4 regions of the Paenibacillus sp. PK4536 genome follow, and region 2 is predicted to be linked to each of the others. Evidence: predicted binding sites of a transcription regulator. Region 2 holds the regulator's gene; each other region holds the start of a gene.

Region 1 (5,461 bases), 150 kb from region 2:
TTGGTGACATTTACAATACGAACTTACCATCTTTAACACTAGGTTGTGGATCTTATGGTCGTAACTCTACTTCTTCTAACGTAAGTGCTGTGAATCTGATTAATGTGAAAAGGGTGGCTCGTCGTACTGTGAATATGCAATGGTTCAAAATACCTTCTAAAGTTTATTTTGAAAAAGGCGCAACTCAATACCTTGCTAAAATGCCTGATATTAGTCGTGTAGTGATCGTAACAGATGCGATGATGGTACAACTTGGTTATGTTGAAAAAGTACAACATTACTTGCGTCAACGCCAGACTCCAGTTGTTGTTGAAGTGTTCTCTGATGTAGAACCAGATCCATCAACTGCTACTGTAGAACGTGGTCGTCAAATGATGGAACGTTTCCAACCGGACTGCATTATCGCTCTTGGTGGTGGATCTCCTATGGATGCTGCTAAAGGCATGTGGATGTTCTACGAATATCCTGATACTGAATTTGATAACCTAAAACAAAAATTCATGGATATCCGCAAACGGATCTACAAATACCCACATTTGGGACAAAAAGCACAATTTGTAGCAATTCCAACGACTTCAGGTACAGGTTCTGAAGTAACATCGTTCGCAGTTATTACAGATAAAGAAAAAGGCAACACAAAATATCCTTTGGCTGACTATGAATTAACACCAGACGTAGCAATTATCGATCCTGAATTTGTATACTCTTTACCTCGTGTAGCTGTTGCTGATACAGGTATGGACGTATTGACTCATGCGATTGAAGCTTATGTATCTGTAATGGCAAGTGACTTTACCGATGGACTAGCGATCAAAGCGATTCAACTGGTATTCCAATATCTAGAACAGTCTGCTCTAACAGGCGACAAACTGGCTCGTGAAAAAATGCATAATGCTTCTACGATTGCAGGTATGGCATTTGCGAATGCATTCTTAGGGATTAACCATAGCCTGGCACATAAATGGGGTGGACAATACCATACAGCACACGGTCGTACTAATGCGATCTTGTTGCCACACGTTATCCGCTACAATGCGAAAAAACCAACTAAATTCGCAGCGTTCCCTAAATATTCTCACTTTATTGCTCACGAACGTTATGCTGAGATTGCTCGTATCTTGGGATTGCCAGCACGCACAACCGAAGAAGGCGTGAACAGCTTAATCAATGCTATTCGTGACTTGAACCGCAAACTAGGTATTCCTGAAACGTTTGAAGCATTGGGCTTTGATGCAAAAGACTTTGAATCTCGTGTAGATTACCTTGCTGACCGTGCATTCGAAGATCAATGTACAACAGCGAATCCTAAATTACCTTTAGTGACTGAACTAGCTGATGTATACCGCAACGCATTCTATGGTCGATTTGAATAAATAGACCTGTCCGACAAGTAAAATGATAGATTGAAAAAAGGATCACTCCACACATGCTGTTATAGCAGTACGTTGGAGTTGATCCTTTTTCCTTCTTATTTAACTTGTATCGCTAGGAATATACTTTCAAGATACATGGTTGAAAATAAAAAACAAAGCAAATATGGAATGCCACCTTATCCCAAAGAACGATCTCCTAGTTTGCGATATTAGCAGAACTAAAGAGAACCGTTCTTTTGTTTGTAGAGAGGAGTGATGCGATGTCCAACATTATTCTATAGCTTGTATATAGAATAATACAGAAATAGTGTGATGTATTTCGTTGTTAGAAGTCGTAAATTCTTGTATGATGCTACAGCTATTTGCAGTGAATGATGATGTGTATTTTTGTATTAGTAGATTCATATCACTGTATTCACTGTGCAAATCGTTATTTACTTATTGTGTAACAGGCTTGGTTTTGAACTGTAGTAGTTATTTTTAAAAACTGTTATAGATACAGAATGTGATAAAAATCATAATAAAAATGCTATTTTGTGATAAATGTCACATACTCTGCTTATGAATTGCATCATAATAAAGACATAGCCGGAGGGAGAAAACAACAGCTTCCGGTATCGTGTAGGCGAGACAAGCAATAGTGTAAATGGTTTTGTGATTTTATTCACAAATAATGGAGGGATTATCAATGTCAGTTATCGAAAGAAATGTACAGGATAATTTAAAACAAGACGCATGGCGCAATTTCAAATCAGGTAAATGGGCAAAACATGTAGATACTCGCGACTTTATTGAACAAAATATTAGTGCGTATCAAGGAAACGAAACATTCCTAGCTGGCCCTACTTCAAATACAAAAGACTTGTGGGATATCATTTCCAAACTATCTAAAGAAGAAATCGAACGTGGTGGCGTATGGGATGTAGATGCTGCAACACCTTCTACAATCACTTCACACGGTCCTGGTTACTTGGACAAAGACAAAGAACAAATCGTCGGTGTTCAAACAGATGCTCCTTTCCGTCGTTCATTACAACCGTTCGGTGGTATCAAAATGATGATCGATGCTTGTAAAGCGTATGGCTTTGAAGTACCAGAACAAATCATTGATATCTTTACAAACATTCGTAAAACGCATAACCAGGGTGTATTCGATGCTTATACTTCTGATATGAGAGCAGCACGTAAAGCAGGTATTATTACAGGCTTACCAGATGCTTACGGTCGTGGACGTATTATCGGTGACTATCGCCGCGTAGCATTATACGGTGTAGACTTCCTAATTAATGAAAGAAAACAAGATTTGAATGATATGGAAGTTGACGTGATTGATGAAGATGTGATTCGTCTTCGTGAAGAAGTATCAGAACAAATTCGTGCTCTAGGCGAATTGAAAAAAATGGCTGAAATGCATGGCTTCGATATTTCCAAACCAGCACAAACAGCAAAAGAAGCGTTCCAATGGGTATACTTCGGTTACCTTGCAGCAATCAAAGAACAAAATGGTGCAGCGATGTCTCTAGGACGTGTATCTTCTTTCCTTGATATCTACATCGAACGTGATGTTAAAGAAGGCACAATGACAGAACAACAAGCTCAAGAATTGGTTGACCATTTCGTTATGAAATTGCGTATCGTTAAATTCTTACGTACTCCAGATTACAACGAATTGTTCAGTGGTGATCCTACATGGGTAACGGAATCAATCGGTGGTATGGCTGTCGATGGCAAAACATTAGTTACCAAAAACAGCTTCCGTTTCTTGCATACATTGTACAACTTGGGACCTGCACCAGAACCTAACTTGACTGTATTGTGGTCAGAACAATTGCCAGAAGCTTTCAAAAAATTCTGTGCTAAAGTTTCAATCGAAACCAGTTCGATCCAATACGAAAATGATGATCTGATGCGTCCAATCTATGGCGACGATTATGGTATTGCTTGCTGTGTATCCGCTATGCGTATTGGTAAACAAATGCAATTCTTCGGAGCTCGTGCGAACCTTGCTAAAGCACTATTGTATGCAATCAACGGTGGACGTGATGAGAAATCAGGCGTTCAAGTAGGCCCTGAATACCCTGCAATCACTTCTGAAGTGCTTGAATATGACGAAGTCATGAAACGTTTCAAAGCCATGATGGAATGGTTAGGCAAATTGTATATGAACACATTGAACGTTATCCATTACATGCATGATAAATACAGCTACGAACGTATCGAAATGGCACTACATGATCGTGATATCTTACGTACAATGGCTTGCGGTATTGCGGGTCTATCAGTAGCAGCTGACTCATTAAGTGCTATTAAATACGCTAAAGTAACACCAATTCGTGACGAACGCGGTATTGCTGTAGATTTCAAAATCGAGGGTGAATATCCTTGCTACGGTAACAACGATGATAAAGTCGATCAGATTGCTGTTGAATTGGTCGAAACATTTATGAGTATGATTCGCAAAAACAAAGCATACCGTGGTGCTACACCAACACAATCAGTATTAACAATTACTTCTAACGTAGTATATGGTAAAAAAACAGGTACAACACCAGATGGACGTAAAGCTGGCGAACCATTCGCACCAGGTGCTAACCCTATGCACGGACGCGATACCAAAGGTGCTCTTGCATCTCTAAGTTCTGTTGCAAAATTACCATACGAAGATAGCTTAGATGGTATTTCTAACACATTCTCTATCGTGCCAAAAGCATTAGGTAAAGAAGAAGAAATTCGCAAAACTAACCTTGTATCTATGCTTGATGGATACTTCGGTAGCAATGCCCATCACTTGAACGTTAACGTATTCGCTCGTGAGCAATTACTAGACGCAATGGAACACCCAGAAAACTACCCACAATTAACCATCCGTGTATCTGGATATGCTGTTAACTTTGTTAAATTGACTCGTGAACAACAAATGGATGTCATCAACCGCACATTCCACGGATCAATGTAACACGAACTTTTTAACAATAGTCAAAGCAATAAAGCTAATTAAAGTAAGAAATGTAATCAAAGATGGTAACTGCTAACCAACAATGAATGATATAAATGAAGCATTTGAGAAAGTGGAGTCACACCGCAGAGCGAAGAGTAGGAATTGTTTCTGAAGAAGCGAAGCGTTCGCATTTAAGATTCGGATATCGACTGCGAAAGCAGTTCATTCCAGATATCCGATCTTAACAGCGATCGTAAGAATAATTCATACGCGTAGCGGTGTAACTCTAACTCTCGAAATCCTATTCATTTATATACATCAACTCAGACGAAAGGGGTGATTGATCATGGTAAAAGGCCGTGTTCACTCGCTAGAAACGTTCGGTACCGTCGATGGCCCGGGCATACGATTTGTACTATTTATGCAGGGTTGTCTGATGAAATGCCAATACTGTCATAACCCTGATACATGGAATTTGGACGGAGGTAAAGTGATGGAGCTAGAAGAAGTTCTAGCTGAAATTGAACCTTACTTGAGTTACTACCGTTCTTCAGGTGGAGGATTGACGGTATCTGGTGGAGAACCAACGTTGCAAGCTCCTTTTGTCAGAGAATTGTTCAAAGCAGTCAAAGACCGTTGGAACCTGAATACAACACTGGACAGCAATGGATTCAATGAACCTAACAAAATCCATGAACTGCTTGAAGTTACTGATTTAGTCTTGCTTGATATTAAGCATATCAATAATGAAAAGCACAAAAAATTAACCGGTGTATCAAATGAACGCACTCTACACACAGCACAATGGCTATCTGATAATGGACGCAAAATGTGGATACGCCATGTGTTTGTACCTGGCATTAATGATGCTGAAGAAGATCTGATCGCTTTAGGAGAATTTATCGGCACATTAAAAGGGGTAGAGAAATTCGAAATCTTACCTTATCATCAGATGGGCATCTACAAATGGGAAGCGTTGGGACGCATCTATCCGCTGGATGGGGTTCCTTCGCCAACCGAAGAAGAAGTAGAACGTGCGTATCGTCTGATTGAGCAAGGTCGTCGTCAAGTCTCTTGTGTCTAATCCTCCTCTTTATGAAAATAGATAAATAACAACCATAGTAAGCAAAAAGGGTATATGAACGTGAAG
Region 2 (5,461 bases):
AGACCATAAGGTCTTCTTGTGCTGTGTTCTTACCTTCAACTACCCAATACGTTGAAGTATCTGTCCAGACAGAATTAAATGTACGTGTCACAGATACGATATCAGCCTTTTCCTGTGCACTGTTTATCGCCAGCTGCTCTTTACTCCATGGCTGCGCCATAACATGAACATAAAATTGATTAACACCTAATACAAGCAATCCTACTACTACAATAATGATTGCAATCCATTTTCCACTTCCCAAATTTCGCAAAACACGCCATCCTTTCCTGTCGACTTCCGGTTAGCGTTTGAGCAAACCTTCAAAAGCACTTTGGGCTTCATGACGAATTTTTTCTTCATCCAGTGTTAATGATATACCATCTTTGATTAATTGCTTACCATCTACCCAGACATGCAATACATCTTTAGCTGATGCAGAATAAATGGTATGTGAGATAAAATCAGTACGTGGCAAGAAATGCGGTTGATCTACATTTAATGCCGTAATATCGGCTTTCATACCGACAGCAAATGTACCTACGTCATTCAAAAATACAGATTTCGCACCGTATTCTGTACCCATTTTCAATGCTTCTAATGCAGGTACTGCTGTTGGATCTCCGGATACTCCTTTATGAATAAGAGCTGCCAAACGCATCTCTTCAAACATATCCAAGTTGTTATTACTTGCCGGGCCATCTGTTCCTAAAGAAACGACTACACCTGCACGCAATAAATCAGGAACACGAGCAACACCACTTGCTAATTTCAGATTACTACCCGGATTATGCGAAACAGCTACTTTATGTTGCGCAAGCATTTCGATCTCTTCATCATTCAAATGAACAGCATGTGCCAAAAGGGCTGGACGCGTGAAAAATCCTAATTTCTCTAAATGAGCTACAGGACGTAATCCATAATCAGTTACATTTAATTGTACTTCAGCTAACGTCTCAGACATATGTGTATGCAGCGGCAAATCCAAGTCATGTGCTGCTTGTACAAATTGTTCGATGTATGCAGGAGGACATGTATACGGCGCATGTGGAGACATCATCGTTGTAATACGTCCATCAGCTTGACCGTGCCAATCCCGTGCAAAGTCGATAGATTGTTGTAACTTTTGCTTTTGTTCTTCTTCTGAACATAAGCCGATAACACCACGCATCAATACAGCACGCATTCCTGATTGCTCTACGACTTCAGCAACACGCTCTGAACGATCATACATATCCAAGAATGTTGTAGTACCGCCTTTTAACATTTCAAGTACAGATAATGATGTTCCCCAGTATACATCGTCACTAGTAAACTTCGCTTCCATCGGCCACATTTTTTCCTGTAACCATACTTGTAGTGCAAGGTCGTCGCCATATCCACGTAGCAAAGACATTGCCGCATGACCATGACTGTTCACTAGACCCGGGATAAAGAACAAATGATTACCATCGACTACTGTTGTTCCTTCTTCAATCACAGGCTCTTCTTCTCCAAGATAAGTGATCCATCCATCTTCAATCACCATATGTCCGAAAAGCATCGATTTTTCTTCACTCATTACAGCAAACATACCGTTTTTGATAACCCATTTGTTCGAGGTGTTATTCATTAGTTTCATGTTCCTTTCCATCTTCCAGATAATAGGCAAGGCTTAGTAAGTCCGTTGTAAAATCAGCAGTGTGTACACGAATATGCGGTGGAGCTTTCAAAATAATCGGTGCAAAGTTCAAAATGGCTTCGATCCCTGCTTCAATCAATTGATCTGCTACACGCTGTGCTTCAATATTAGGCACAGTAATAATACCAATACGAATACTTTTCGCTTTGACTGTTGCTCCAAGTTCTTCGATCGGTTGTACAACTAATGTATTGATCATCGAACCGACTTTGGGTTCTAGAGAATCAAACACAGCTACGATTTTCATCGTTTCTTTCAAATACATATTATAGTTCGAAAGGGCATGTCCTAGATTACCTGCACCTACAAGTGCAACATTAATCTGTTGATCTAATTTTAAAATATGACGTATTTTCTCAATCAGATAAGATACATCATACCCGATTCCTTTACGTCCAAAATCTCCAAAATAAGCTAAGTCTTTGCGAATTTGTGCTGGATTCAAATCTAATTTTTGTCCCAATTCTTGCGAAGACACTGTGGGAACTTCACGGGTGTGAAGTTCGTTCAGATATCTAAGGTATACAGGTAGTCTTCGCACGACTGCTTCTGATATTTTGTCGGATTTCATGCTTGCTCCCCCTCTTGATTTACAGTTTCCTTTTCAGGTTCGGCCTGGCTAAGCCATTCTGTAATACGGGGTACCATCTGCTCTGTCGGCATATGTTCCATTTTGGGACCGGGTAATGAATATAGAAAATGCTTGCCATAATAGGACTCGATCACACGAGTGTCATAGACAATAACGATTCCCCGATCACTAGATGTCCGTACTAATCTACCAAAACCTTGTTTGAAACGGATAACTGCTTGCGGTACAGATAATTTCATAAATGGATTTTTCTTTTCTTTTTTAAGCCGTTCGCTTTTGGCTTCTAGCAATGGATGATTGGGCGGTTGAAAAGGTAATCGTACAATCGCCAGACATGTTAATGCTTCGCCCGGAATATCGACACCTTCCCAGAAGCTACTTGTTCCAAGCAATACAGAAGCAGAACGCTCCTGGAATCTACGAGTAAGCTTCGTCCGACTCCCTCCATCAACGCCTTGACCAAATACAGCAATATCACTATGTGATAACTTCTCTTTTAATGGCTCATACACCTGCTTGAGCATTCGATATGAGGTAAATAAAACCATCATTCGTCCTTGCGTTGCTTTGGCAGTCTCTGCTAACGAGTTCGCTAATGTATCTACAAAGAAGGCATCACCGACACTGCCTTTGACACTTGGAAAGTCACGTGGAATCAACAATAGCGATTGCTCACGATAATTAAAAGGTGAAGATAACTGTTCAGTCATCAATCTGCCTTCTTTTTCCGCTTCGACAAGTCCCAGTTGTTCAATCATATATTGGAATTTCTTTTCTATTGATAGGGTTGCGGATGTTAGAATAATACTTTTCTTTTTATCGAAAAAGTACTCTTTCAATTGCTTGCTCACATCCACAGGCACAGCATACATCTGTAAAGACTTGCTACGGTAATTTCCATTGGCTTCATACCAGTAGACCGTATCTGTACTTTCCAGCTTCACAAATTGACGTAGATCGTCTCGAACGACAGTCAAATCTTTGAATAGACCCGATACATCAGTCACCAGACTATCTGTGCCCAACTGTTCATCGCTTTCTTTGATCTGATTCATTACTTGTTCGCCTTTACGAATCAATTGACTCAGTCCGATATGGATCTGATTCTCCAAATCCGTAATTACCGTCCATTCTGTCGGTTGCTTCTCAGGTAACAAACGTAATGTAAATTGTCCAGCTTCTCCTGGAGCGGCATCACTACGCTGAGGTAATAAAGCAAATAATAATTCGCTCAATTTGTCCCAATTTTCTTTGACATCTACAATTTCAGGATATAGATTATCTATCGCTATCGCCCAATCCATACCACGCTCATTACCAGATGAACCTAACTGTTGGCGCAAAATAGCCAGCTGACCATTTTTACTGTCTTTGAACAAACGAAGTAGCGGATGAACCAATGTGAAATATTTCATATGCATACCCAAGTGCTTACCTGCTACATCTTCTAAATGATGCGCTTCATCAATCACCAATCGATCGTAAGCAGGCAATAATTGATGCCCTGCTTTGACATCGGTAAATAATTTGGAATGGTTCGTAATAACGACATCAGCTGTACCTGCTTCATGCTTCGCACGATGGTAGAAGCATTTGCGGAACCACGGACATGCACGACCAAGACAAGAATCGGTATCACTCGCTACCGTTTCCCAGAAATCGGCTCCACGGTTACCCATATTCAGCTCTTCATCGTCACCGGTTTCCGTCGAATTTAACCAGACAATCATTTGAGCAGCAATCAATACATCTTCTTTAGGACTTTGAAATTCTTTTGTATTTATTTTATGCTCAAATTTGCGCAGACACAAATAATGCTGGCGTCCTTTAAATACGGCAGCACGAAATGCAAATGGAATCACTTGAGTCAGTAATGGAATATCCCGTTCTCGTAACTGTTCTTGCAAATTAATCGTATGTGTACTTACCATCACACGATCGTTTTCTTTTACACTATGATAGATCGAAGGTAATAAATAACCTAACGATTTGCCCGTTCCTGTTCCTGCTTCAATCAATAGATGTTTATCATCCGTCATCGCTTTGATCACTTCTTCAAACATCCGATTCTGCGGTTCACGTTCTTCATAATGAGGAAGTAAATTACGCAAATTCTGTTTCACTTGCTCCAAAAATTCATCAAATGACACATCGGCAAGTGGCATATTTCCACGCTCTTCATGAGCAGGTAAAATCTCATTCCAATCGCCTACTTTTAACGCCAATTGACGGAAAAAGCGATGTTCGTCTAAATCTTGAATCGGTTGTGCTTCTTTCTCCATCCGTACTCCATCAAAATACCAACCTAAATCACTATCCTGATTATCAAATAGTTCGGATAATCGTTGTACCGTAATCAATGGGAGGTCATTCAATTCTTCCAAACATTTCAGAAATACATGAGCTGTCGCTAACGCATCGCTATCTGCTTGGTGAGGACGATCATGGACAAATCCTAAATCTTTACTGACCATACTTAACTGGTAACTTGAAAGATTCGGGAAAAAAATACGCAATAAATCCATAGTGTCTAGTACTCGACCTGTAAAAGCCAAATATCCTGTCTGATCCAAAGCTCGTTGTAAAAATCCTAAATCAAACCCAACGTTATGCCCAACAAGCACAGCGTCTTCTAGTAGAGGAATCATCTCCAAAATGACATCATCCAACTCTGGAGCGTCGACTACATCTTCATTTTTAATTCCGGTTAAACCTTCTATAAAAGGAGGAATAGGCACTCCTGGCTTCACCATAGAAGAATATACGGTGGAAATACTTAAATCATGATCTATAATGGCAAGCCCAACTTGAATAATATCATCGGTGGACTGAGTACCTGTGGTCTCAAAATCCAGTACGGCAAATTTCATGGATGTCTAAATCCTCTCCTTGCTGTCGTCTCAACCTGATGTCGAAATGTTCACCTATCAGCATACCAGAAGAAGACGGTTTTGAAAATCAAAGGGTGGGTGGTTATTTAAATTTTAGCTTTTCTAGGGGTGGCGCTGCGAGGAGAAAATCGTTCTTGTCGTCGCTTGTTGTAAATGAATCCTTTAAATGACTGCTTCACAGTCAGGATTCATTTACAAAGGCGAGCGCTTCGCTCTTTCAGAATGATTTTCTCCTCTCCGCTGGTGTAGGTGCATAAGCATAATTTTGAATAACTCGTTTAGGAAGAAGCAGGAAATGAGGAACATATATAGAGTTAC
Region 3 (5,461 bases), 1.3 Mb from region 2:
TATCGTAAGTGAAGCGGTTATCGAAGCTTTGGGTTCGGTATTAACGAACAAATATGCAGAAGGCTATCCAGGCAAACGTTACTATGGCGGTTGTGAACATGTAGATGTGGTTGAAGATATCGCTCGTGATCGTGCGAAGCAATTGTTTGGTGCAGAACATGTCAATGTACAGCCTCACTCAGGTGCACAAGCGAATATGGCGGTTTATCTTGCAGCGCTCAAACCAGGTGATACTGTTCTAGGGATGAACCTTGCTCATGGTGGACATTTAACACATGGTAGTCCTGTAAATGCTTCTGGATTGTTGTATAACTTTGTGGCTTACGGTGTACAAGAAGATACATTCCTTATCGATTATGATGAAGTTCGCAAAGCAGCGTTCAAACATCGTCCTCGTATGATCGTAGCTGGTGCTAGTGCATATCCGCGTACGATTGATTTTGAAAAATTAGCTTCGATTGCAAATGATGTAGGTGCTTTATTTATGGTGGATATGGCGCATATCGCAGGATTAGTAGCAGCTGGAGAACATCCAAGTCCTGTACCTCATGCACATTTTGTTACAACAACAACACACAAAACACTGCGTGGACCTCGCGGCGGTATGATTATTTGTACTAAAGCATGGGCACAAGCGATTGATAAAGCAGTATTCCCGGGTTCACAAGGTGGTCCATTGATGCATGTTATTGCTTCCAAAGCAGTTTCTTTCGGTGAAGCATTACAACCTTCTTTCAAAACTTATGCTCAAAATGTAGTCAAAAATGCAAAAGTGCTTGCTCAAACATTAGTAGACGAAGGATTGACCATCGTTTCAGGGGGTACAGACAATCACTTGATGCTTGTGGATACACGTAGCGTCAATATCACAGGTAAAGAAGCAGAGCATGTTCTGGATTCTGTAGGCATCACAACCAACAAAAATGCGATTCCTTTTGATCCAACAAGCCCGTTTATTACAAGTGGTATCCGTCTAGGAACACCAGCAGCGACTTCTCGTGGTATGGATGAAGCGGCAATGGTGAAGATCGGTCAAATTATTGCGATGACGCTTAAAGCACCTAAAGATGAAGCTGTTCTTGCCCAAGCAAGTGCGCAAGTTGCTGAATTAACAAGCCAATACCCTTTATATCAACAAATGAATTATTAATTTCAAAATTAAATAAAGAGTTCCTTAACACCGTTAACTTCTAGATAACCGGCAGAAATTCTTATTTCTGTCGGTTTTTAATTATTTTTTTCAAAAAATTTGAAAGATTTACTGCCATTTAAGCCATTTACCATTATAATAGAAAAGACTGGGTGGAAATGCTGTAGAATTTGTTTTTATCTGGTAATTGTAAGCGTTATATTGATAGACTCAATATAGAAAATGGATTTTGCTATGCTAAAAATCATGTTTGATAAGAGCTATATTTACGCTCATCAAAGTATGAAGTATTAAAAAGAAATAATTCGACAGGATATCGGATGAAATTGCCCACAGGGAATGATATAATAGACGAGGTTTATGGGGTAAGAACGTATTCCCCTAATCCTTTTGCTTTGTGGAATGGCCACAAAACCTGATGTGATAGCAAATAGGATGTAGCTAATGTTTATTATTGAAAAGTACCGGAGGGAAAAACCATGGCAAAATTAGTAATATGCGATCATCCTTTAATTCAACACAAATTAACATTTATTCGTGATGTACAGACTAACACGAAAGATTTCCGCGAGCTTGTTGACGAAGTCGCAACATTAATGGCTTACGAAATCACACGTGATATTCCACTTGAATCAATTCCGGTAGAAACACCTGTAATCAAAACAGAAGGTAAAGTCATTTCTGGACGTATGTTAGGTCTAATTCCTATTTTGCGCGCAGGATTGGGTATGTTAGATGGCGTTCTTAAATTGTTGCCAGCAGCTAAAGTAGGACATGTGGGATTGTTCCGTGATCCAGAAACATTCCAACCGGTTGAATATTATGTGAAGCTTCCGACAGATGTACAAGAACGCGAATTGATCGTTATTGATCCGATGTTAGCAACAGGCGGTTCTGCTATTGCTGCGATCGATGTTCTTAAAAAGCGTGGATGTACTCAGATCAAAATGATGAATCTTATCGCTGCTCCTGAAGGGGTCAAAGCTGTTCAAGACGCTCACCCGGATGTAGATATTTATGTTGCTGCATTGGATGAGAAGTTGGATGAGCATGGATATATCGTACCTGGACTCGGCGATGCCGGAGACCGCTTGTACGGAACCAAGTAAAGCGAGGTAATCCCAGACTTATGAAAAAAATTAAAGTAATGACTATTTTCGGTGTACGTCCTGAAGCAATCAAAATGGCTCCATTGATTCTGGAATTGCAAAAGCATCCTGAACATATTGAGTCAATCGTTTGCGTCACTGCGCAACATCGTCAAATGTTGGATCAGGTTCTTGAAGTTTTTAATATCACTCCAGACTATGATCTTGATGTAATGAAAGATCGTCAGACGCTAAACGAAATTTCGATGCGTGTACTTAGTGGCTTAGAGCCAGTACTGCAAGAAGTGAAGCCTGATATTGTTCTGGTTCATGGAGATACGTTGACTACGTTTCTTGCGAGCTATGCTTCATTTATGCAGCAGATTAATGTGGGTCATGTGGAAGCAGGACTACGTACGTGGAACAAGCTTTCACCGTATCCTGAAGAAATGAATCGCCAATTGACAGGTGTACTTGCAGATTTACACTTTGCACCAACAAGTTGGTCGGCAGGCAATTTGCTAAAAGAAAATAAATTGCCGTCAAGCGTGTATATCACAGGCAACACGGTTACAGATGTGTTTCAATATACTGTACAGCCTGATTATCACCATCCTGTTTTGGAATGGGCAGAAGGTAAACGTCTGATCTTGATGACTGCACATCGCCGTGAATCTCAAGGCGAACCACATCGTAATATTTTCCGCGCGGTCAAGCGTATTGCTGACGAATTTGAAGATATTGCTATTGTGTATCCAGTGCATCCAAGTCCAGCTGTCAAAGAACCTGCTCATGAAATATTAGGCAACCATCCGCGCATTCAGTTGATCGATCCTCTGGATGTTGTCGATTTGCATAATTTTTATCCGCATACGCATCTGATCTTAACCGATTCAGGTGGTCTTCAAGAAGAAGCACCTTCATTTGGTGTTCCTGTGCTGGTGCTACGTGATACCACAGAGCGTCCAGAGGGAATAGAAGCAGGTACACTTGAAATGGTAGGTACAGATGAAGAGAAGATCTATGAGCGTGCACATGCACTGCTGAGCGATCCTGAACTGTATGCTTCGATGAGTGAAGCTTCTAATCCTTATGGTGATGGTCAGGCATCGCCACGGATTGTCAATGCTATTTTGCACCATTATGGTATTTTAGAGGATCGTCCTGAAGAGTTTCACACAACGTTCAAAAAAGGTCCCACAGTCGTATTGTGAAAAATGATTCCACAGTATACAGTGGTACTGTAGGGTTAGTGTGATGAAACGCTTCATATCAACGATGTTCTGTGAAAGTCTTGCGTTAATGCGCTAAAGGAAGATGGTTTGACAAAGGCTTAGCCGATTCAGTACAATGAACTGGGATTCCGAGGGTGGAGTGTAGAATGGCAGATGAACCCAAATCAAGCAATTCAAGTTCAAGCCCGTGGAAAGCGGTTGGACTTGTGAGTGTGATTGGAATAGATTTAGCTGTATGTACACTCGCCGGATTCTGGTTCGGTTCCTGGCTGGATAAAGTATGGAATAGTTCAGGAATAGGAACCGGACTCGGAGTACTTGCAGGTATGATTCTAGGTATTTTCGGTATTGTTCTTATCATTAAGAAAATAGTGGGGGAAACGAATGAATGAAATACCAAGTTACATTTATTGGCTGACCCGGACTACCTTTGTTTTTCTAGCTCTTTGCTTTGTAGCGGTTGCATTCCTGCCTCAATCTCGTCCGATCGCTTTTGGGATGATCATTGGTTCGGCAGTCAGTTATATCAACACCAAATATTTAGCTAAAAAAGTAAGTATGATGACTGAAGCAGCAGCAACAGGTAGAAGAGGACCGAAGGGTCTAGGGTTTGCACAACGTGCAGCAATTTCGATCGGAGCGGTAGTACTTGCTATTGAGTTCCCGCATTTGTTTGAAATTCATGCCCTAGCTGGCAGTTTGGTGTTCGCACCATTCGCGCTAATTGTTATCGGTTATTTCCTTTCTCGCCATGAGCGTGATAACTCCGATAATGAAAGGGGTGAGAAAAATGCATGAATCACCGATGATAAACGTCGGGGGCATCGATTTTGATTTATCTATCATTATTGCGTTGATTGTTAGTTGTGCTGTAGTGTTTATTCTAGTGAAGCTAGCAACGCGTAATCTATCGGTAGAAAATCCAGGCAAGCTGCAAAACTTTATGGAATGGGTCGTAGAATTCGTTCAAGGACTGATTTCCAGTACAATGGACTACAAAAAAGGAAAGCCTTTTCTTTCTCTCGGTTTGACTTTGATTATGTTCATCTTTGTTAGCAATATGCTTGGGCTTCCATTTGGTTTAGTGTTCGATTATACAAGCGTAGAAAAAGCTACAGCTTTTGGTCAACCATTAACATCTGTAGTGGACGGACTGGCAAAAGGAAGTCATGGTGTGGAAGTCGCTTGGTGGAAATCACCTACAGCTGATGCTGGAGCAGCGATGGGTCTGGCACTAATCGTATTCATTCTTGTCCATTACCTAGGTATGGTCAGAAATACGAAGTCATACTTCAAACACTATTTCAAACCGTTCTTTTTCTTTTTCCCTATCAACTTGATCGAACAATTCTCCAAACTGTTGACACACGGTATGCGGCTATTCGGTAATATTTTTGCCGGCGAAGTTCTTATTGCTGTATTACTTAAAATGTCAGGCGTATGGTACGGAGCAATCGCTTCGGTTGTAGGTCTTATTGTATGGCAAGGATTCAGTATATTTGTTGGCTCTATCCAAGCCTTTGTCTTCACGATCCTGGCTATGGTATACATATCACAGTCACTAGAGACGGAAGAAGATCACTAAAATACTATCGGCACGTTTCGGCAACTTTTGAATAGTTGGTATCATCAGTCACTGTGTAAGGGTTCAAAGTTCGGAAGTAGGATAACCTTCATACCGGGCTCAATATAAATTTACTATCTCACATATCTTTAAGGAGGATTTTTAAATGGGAGCATTAGCATTTCTAGCAGCTGCTATCGCAGTAGGTTTGGGCGCATTGGGCGCAGGTATTGGTAACGGTCTAATCGTAAGTAAAACGGTTGAAGGTATCGCTCGTCAACCAGAAGCAAAAGCAACATTGCAAACAGTTATGTTTATTGGTGTAGGTTTGGTAGAAGCATTGCCAATCATCGGTGTAGTATTGGCGTTCATTTTCTACGCAGCAGCGTAAATCAAGCACACACATTGGCGGGGAAGGCCACAG
Region 4 (5,461 bases), 2.2 Mb from region 2:
TCGCTGTGCTTGATAAAGCTATACGTACAGATGCCAAGCAGATTGCAGTGGTCTCGCATGGCAATTTAATATCGCTTTTACTCAAATATTATAATGATCAGATTCAATTTGAACACTGGCAAGCTTTGTCTAATCCAGATGTGTATCAATTGGTATTTGATGATGAATATCAGTTGCTTCATATGGAACGTATATGGCAATCCTTTAAAGGTATAAATAGCTTAAGAAGATAAAGTATTCGTGGAGTTGAACCATCCCTTATGCTATGATGAAATTGAGGTGAACACAATGAGTACAGAACAAGAACACAATGAAGTAACAGAAGAATCCAAGCAAGCACAAAAAGTCAGCCAGGCTGAAGCGGCTAAACGTTTGCTAGCAATGAAAAAGCAAGCAAACCAACAAGGTAAAGGCTCTAATAATGGATTTGATGGCGGCGGTAAAAAGATGAAAAGCCAGATGACCAAAAAAGTAAATAATCAACGTAAGAAAATGGGAACCTAAGCACTTTGTAATATCAGTGTGACCACATGCAATAAAAGATAATGGTATACAGAAAATAATCGAATCTTATGAAGTAAACCTATTCAGTGTTGATACTGAGTAGGTTTATTTTTTTATCATGTATCAAAATTGACTATTCTTCGTATTCCATACCGATCGATTTTTGCTTTATTTCGCTTCATGTTATGATGGAATAAGAGCATGAACAGAAGCGGAGGACAGCAAGGCATGAAGAATTTATTGGTGACCGGTTATCGTGCACATGAATTGAATATTTTTGGGCAAAAGCATGAAGGGATTCCCTTTATTCAGCAGGCACTACGAAGCAAATTAATACCACTGATCGAAGAAGGATTAGAGTGGGTGATTACGCCCGGGCAGTATGGCGTTGATCTCTGGGCTTGTGAAGTGGTGATTGCGCTGAAAGAACAATATCCTCAGTTACGACTATCCATTCTTTCTGCTTTTGCGAATCCTGAAGAAAAATGGAGTGAAGATAAAAAGACATATTATGAAGAGATTTGTAAAGGTGTCGACTATTACGGTCTAGTTAGTAAGCAGCCCTATCAAGGAATCTGGCAATTTACAGCTCGGGATGATTTGTTATTTCGCAAAACAGACGGTATTTTACTAGTTTATGATGAAGACGGAGGCGAAGGAAGCCCTCGATTTTTTAAAGAAAAAGCGTTGAAAAAGCAACAAGCAGATGGTTATATCTATATCAGTATTAGCTCGGAAGATATTCAAAGTATTGCTGATGAACAGCAACTCGATCAGCAATTAGAAGAATCGTTTGCAGAATCTTCGACTGAAATGATCGATGGAACCCATCCTAATCACGATCCTTTTGAAGAGATTTGATCGATTTGGAAAAAAGTAGGTAAAAAGGAGGAGTGGAGCATGATTGGCATCAGTGCCTGCCTGACAGGAATAGCCTGTAGGTATGATGGTAGAAGCAATTTAGTGCAACCTTTAGATCAACTGATTCAGCAAGGTAAAGCGATCGCTTTTTGCCCGGAAGTGTTAGGAGGTCTGACTACACCACGCGAACCGGCAGAAATTGTAGGCGGAACAGCCGAAGATGTCTGGTCTGGAACAGCCAAAGTGATGACTGTATCGGGTGAAGATGTCACCGAATCATTCAAAGCAGGAGCTTTGGTCGCTTTGGAACAAGCGCAACAAGCAAAGATTACAGTAGCAGTACTAAAAGCCAACAGCCCTTCTTGCGGAAGTCAGATGGTCTATGATGGTACATTTAGCGGAAATAAGATCATTGGCTCTGGCTTAACAGCCGCTCTTTTTCGGCAAAATCATATTCAAGTTGTCGATGAACATACCTGTGATTTTTTGCTAGAACAATAGGAGTCACTGCCTTCTTATTTTAATAGAGTAATACTAGAGAGCGATAATTTTATCAATAACGAACAATCATGTTCCTTTCCATATACAAATCCATATAAAAAAAGATCATGCGATACACTCTACGCCAGGTACCGTACGTACTTGGATATCTTAATGTAGATAATGGTGTATTTGCATGATCTTTTTTATAGAAATAGGATAAGTGCAGTCACTCTTTGGGACAAACTAAAATTATCATTAGCATGATATTCAGGTTCAGTATATATCAATAAATAGTATCAATAATCTTATTTCTACAAACTGTATAAGTATCCACATTCTCAAATAGCATCATGTGTAGATGTAGATGTAGATGTAGATGTAGATGTAGATGTAGGTATAAAATGCGATATTAAACGGTTTACTGCAAAGCAGCAGGAGCGATAAACCAGTGACGTTGAGGCAATTGACTCACTTGTTCACGGTTGATTTCTAGATTAGTCGCTAGAACATCGTTTGGTGTACTGGAGATCCATTTGGTCAGATCAATCGTCTCATGTTGCCCGTGGTTAAAGCCTACTAAGATACGACACACTTCAGTTCCATTGTTATAAATGTAATGCCCTGCTCCTTCTGGAACATAACCCACATCTCCAGCTTCAAACTGATCTTCAATCAATTCTCCTTGACCCAAAAAAACAGCCATACGTGCTGTACCACTTATATAATATTGCCATTCGTCTGTATTTGGATGCCAGTGCATTTCTCGTAGTGCACCCGGCTGAATCTCAATAATCGCTCCTGTCATATTGGTAGAAATCGGGAATAGGCGCGCAGAAGCAACCCGTTCTGTGCCTCCGCCGGGAACACGCTTGGGATCTTGAGCCATCAGTGGATAGCGATGCATACTGGTAAGCCCTGTAGCACTGCGTGCTGTAGCACCCAAAGTAGAATCATCCGGTATCTGCCCGTAAGCAAAATAAGATTCTTTTTTCGGCAAACGTTGTGCATCTTCAATCGAAATACCTAGATTCTGAGCGACTAATTCGATCGGAGTCTGGGCGATAAAGTCGGTAATACTAAAGGTATGTTTTTCGGTAAACGAACCGTTATTCATAATCTGAATAATATGGCATTCATCCGGTCCCATGCCTTGAATCGAATGACCGTAGCCTTTGGGAAAATACCATACATCTCCACTATTAAAGTTATCTATGTACGTTGTTCCATCAGGATGTAGAATCGTTGTGCGACAACTTCCACTAACGACATAACCCCATTCAGAAGCATTGGTATGCCAGTGTAATTCTCTTAATGTTCCCGGAGCCAGTCGTAACGATACACCGGTCATCGCTGTGGATACAGGAAAGTCTGCGACAGACACCTCACGCATTTGGCCACCACTATGTTCATAGGCTGTTTGTTGTTCAAGCCTGTATTTAAATGTTTTGGTCATTATAACCCTCCATTGCTTTTATGATTAATCTTCTAAGCTAATTTGTATTTTGTCATAGCTTCTTTTTTTGCACACGGCACTATAAGCCCATCTATCGTGTCGAATAGACGGTTTCCCTTGCAAAATGGATACATTCTAATGACCAATTTGATAAAAAGGGTTATTTTGTGTCTTTATATTTCGAAAAGCTTGTGATTTAGATCACTACATATAGAAAGTAAGATGGATATACTGAATATAAACCAATAAATTTTAGATATTAAAGATTGTTTTATATATAACATACTCATGGAACAAATCGCATATAGATTCACATCAAAAAAGGGGGATTTTGATATGACAGCAACAAGAGAACGACTGGTTCTAATAGGTAATGGTATGGCGGGGGTCGCAACGTTAGAACAAATTATTAAATTAGGTGGACAATACGATATTACGGTATTTGGCAGTGAGCCACATCCGAACTATAACCGGATTATGTTGTCTTATGTTTTGGAAGGTACGCAGACAATAGACGATATTATTTTGAATAGTCATGAATGGTATGAGCAAAATCAAATCACACTGCATACAGGTACAACCGTGACACGTATTGATGCCGGGCAACAAATAATTCATACGGATAATGGAATGATGGTTCCATACGACAAAGTGATTATCGCCACAGGATCGCAATCGTTTATTTTACCGATACCGGGTCATGACAAACAAGGAGTTGTTGGTTTCCGTGATATCGCCGATTGCCATCAAATGATCGATGCTGCTGCCCATTATCCACAAGCCGCTGTTATTGGTGGAGGATTGTTAGGACTAGAAGCCGCTAAAGGATTAGTGAGTCTAGGAATGGATGTCACAGTCGTCCACTTAATGGATGATCTGATGGAGCGTCAATTGGATTCTGTAGCCGCATCGATGTTACGTAAAGAATTAGAACGTCAAGGTATCAAATTCTTGATGGGTGCACAGACAGTTGAACTACTAGGTGGAGAACGAGTAGAGCAATTGGTATTCAAAGACGGTACGACATTGCCTGCTCAATTCGTCGTTATGGCGGCAGGAATTAAGCCTAATATTGCAGTCGCCAAAGAAAGCAACATCGAGACCGGTCGAGGCATTATTGTGAATGACTATTTGCAGACTTCTGTAGATAACATCTACGCTGTAGGTGAATGTGTACAACATAGAGAAAGTTGTTATGGATTGGTTGCTCCACTGTTTGAACAAGGAATGATTTTGGCGAAACATATATGCGAGATTGATACTCAGCCGTATGAAGGTTCAGTGGTCTCGACCAAACTCAAAATTTCCGGTGTAGATGTATTTTCAGCAGGCGTATTTATTGAAAATGAACACCAATCAGTGATTACAGCGCGTGATGATTGGAAACGCACGTATAAAAAAATCATTTTAGAAGATCAAACGATTGTCGGTGCTGTTCTTTTTGGAGATATTACGGATGCCGCTCCATTGCAAAAGTTGATTCGTGATGGTGCACCGATGACCGATGAATTATATGCCGAATTGATGGGTACAGGCGGATGCGATCATAGCAAAAAGAAATCGTCTGTCGATACGATGGCAGATAGTGAGATTGTTTGTGGTTGTAACGGTGTCACCAAGCTTGATATTGTCAGTGCTATTCAAGAAAAAGGATTAACAACAGTCGATGAGATCAAAGCATGTACCGGAGCAAGCCGTTCATGTGGTGGATGTAAGCCTGTTGTTGAACAAATTTTGCAATATGTACTGGGTGACGGAGCCACGATTGGAGCCAGTCAGGGCATGTGTAGCTGTACACCACTTAGTCGTGATGAAGTAGTTGCTGGAATCAAAGAAAAAGGACTTAAAACCATTAAAGAAGTAATGAACGTACTAGAGTGGAAGCAACCTGAAGGTTGTTCGAAATGCCGTCCAGCGATCAACTATTATCTAGGTATGCTTGATCCAGCACAATACCAAGATGAGAAATCATCCCGATTTGTCAATGAACGAATGAATGCTAATATTCAAAAAGACGGTACGTATACTGTTGTTCCACGGATGTATGGTGGGGTAACTACACCGGAAGAATTAAAACGGATCGCTGATGTATCCGTCAAATATAATGTACAAGCAGTAAAAATGACGGGTGGACAACGGATCGACTTGATCGGTGTAGTG

The links. Region 2 encodes Rex, which represses fermentation and respiration genes when NADH is low (regulators of the CRP and FNR family bind a similar motif). Its sites were predicted from a motif close to TTGTGAAATATTTCACAA; they were not measured.
Region 1: pflB (formate C-acetyltransferase) is a predicted target of Rex. The motif match lies at 2,026-2,043, and genes of this name have one in related genera.
Region 3: PO903_RS02945 (AtpZ/AtpI family protein) is a predicted target of Rex. The motif match lies at 3,494-3,511, and genes of this name have one in related genera.
Region 4: nirB (nitrite reductase large subunit NirB) is a predicted target of Rex. The motif match lies at 3,491-3,508, and genes of this name have one in related genera.

Annotation. Positions count from the first base shown of each region.
Region 1 is NZ_CP126313.1:4,472,010-4,477,470, reverse strand. Features, by position in the region: gene adhE (bifunctional acetaldehyde-CoA/alcohol dehydrogenase) at 1-1,373, shown strand, start outside; gene pflB (formate C-acetyltransferase) at 2,062-4,329, shown strand; gene pflA (pyruvate formate-lyase-activating protein) at 4,658-5,395, shown strand.
Region 2 is NZ_CP126313.1:4,324,481-4,329,941, forward strand. Features, by position in the region: gene PO903_RS19175 (cell wall elongation regulator TseB-like domain-containing protein) at 1-253, opposite strand, end outside; gene PO903_RS19180 (amidohydrolase) at 284-1,591, opposite strand; gene PO903_RS19185 (redox-sensing transcriptional repressor Rex) at 1,584-2,231, opposite strand; gene dinG (ATP-dependent DNA helicase DinG) at 2,228-5,122, opposite strand.
Region 3 is NZ_CP126313.1:618,954-624,414, reverse strand. Features, by position in the region: gene glyA (serine hydroxymethyltransferase) at 1-1,150, shown strand, start outside; gene upp (uracil phosphoribosyltransferase) at 1,630-2,259, shown strand; gene wecB (non-hydrolyzing UDP-N-acetylglucosamine 2-epimerase) at 2,280-3,452, shown strand; gene PO903_RS02945 (AtpZ/AtpI family protein) at 3,620-3,865, shown strand; gene PO903_RS02940 (ATP synthase subunit I) at 3,858-4,271, shown strand; gene atpB (F0F1 ATP synthase subunit A) at 4,264-5,058, shown strand; gene atpE (F0F1 ATP synthase subunit C) at 5,204-5,428, shown strand.
Region 4 is NZ_CP126313.1:2,118,900-2,124,360, forward strand. Features, by position in the region: gene PO903_RS09660 (histidine phosphatase family protein) at 1-233, shown strand, start outside; gene PO903_RS09665 (hypothetical protein) at 289-504, shown strand; gene PO903_RS09670 (SLOG family protein) at 733-1,365, shown strand; gene PO903_RS09675 (2-thiouracil desulfurase family protein) at 1,405-1,866, shown strand; gene PO903_RS09680 (cupin domain-containing protein) at 2,267-3,301, opposite strand; gene nirB (nitrite reductase large subunit NirB) at 3,638-5,461, shown strand, end outside.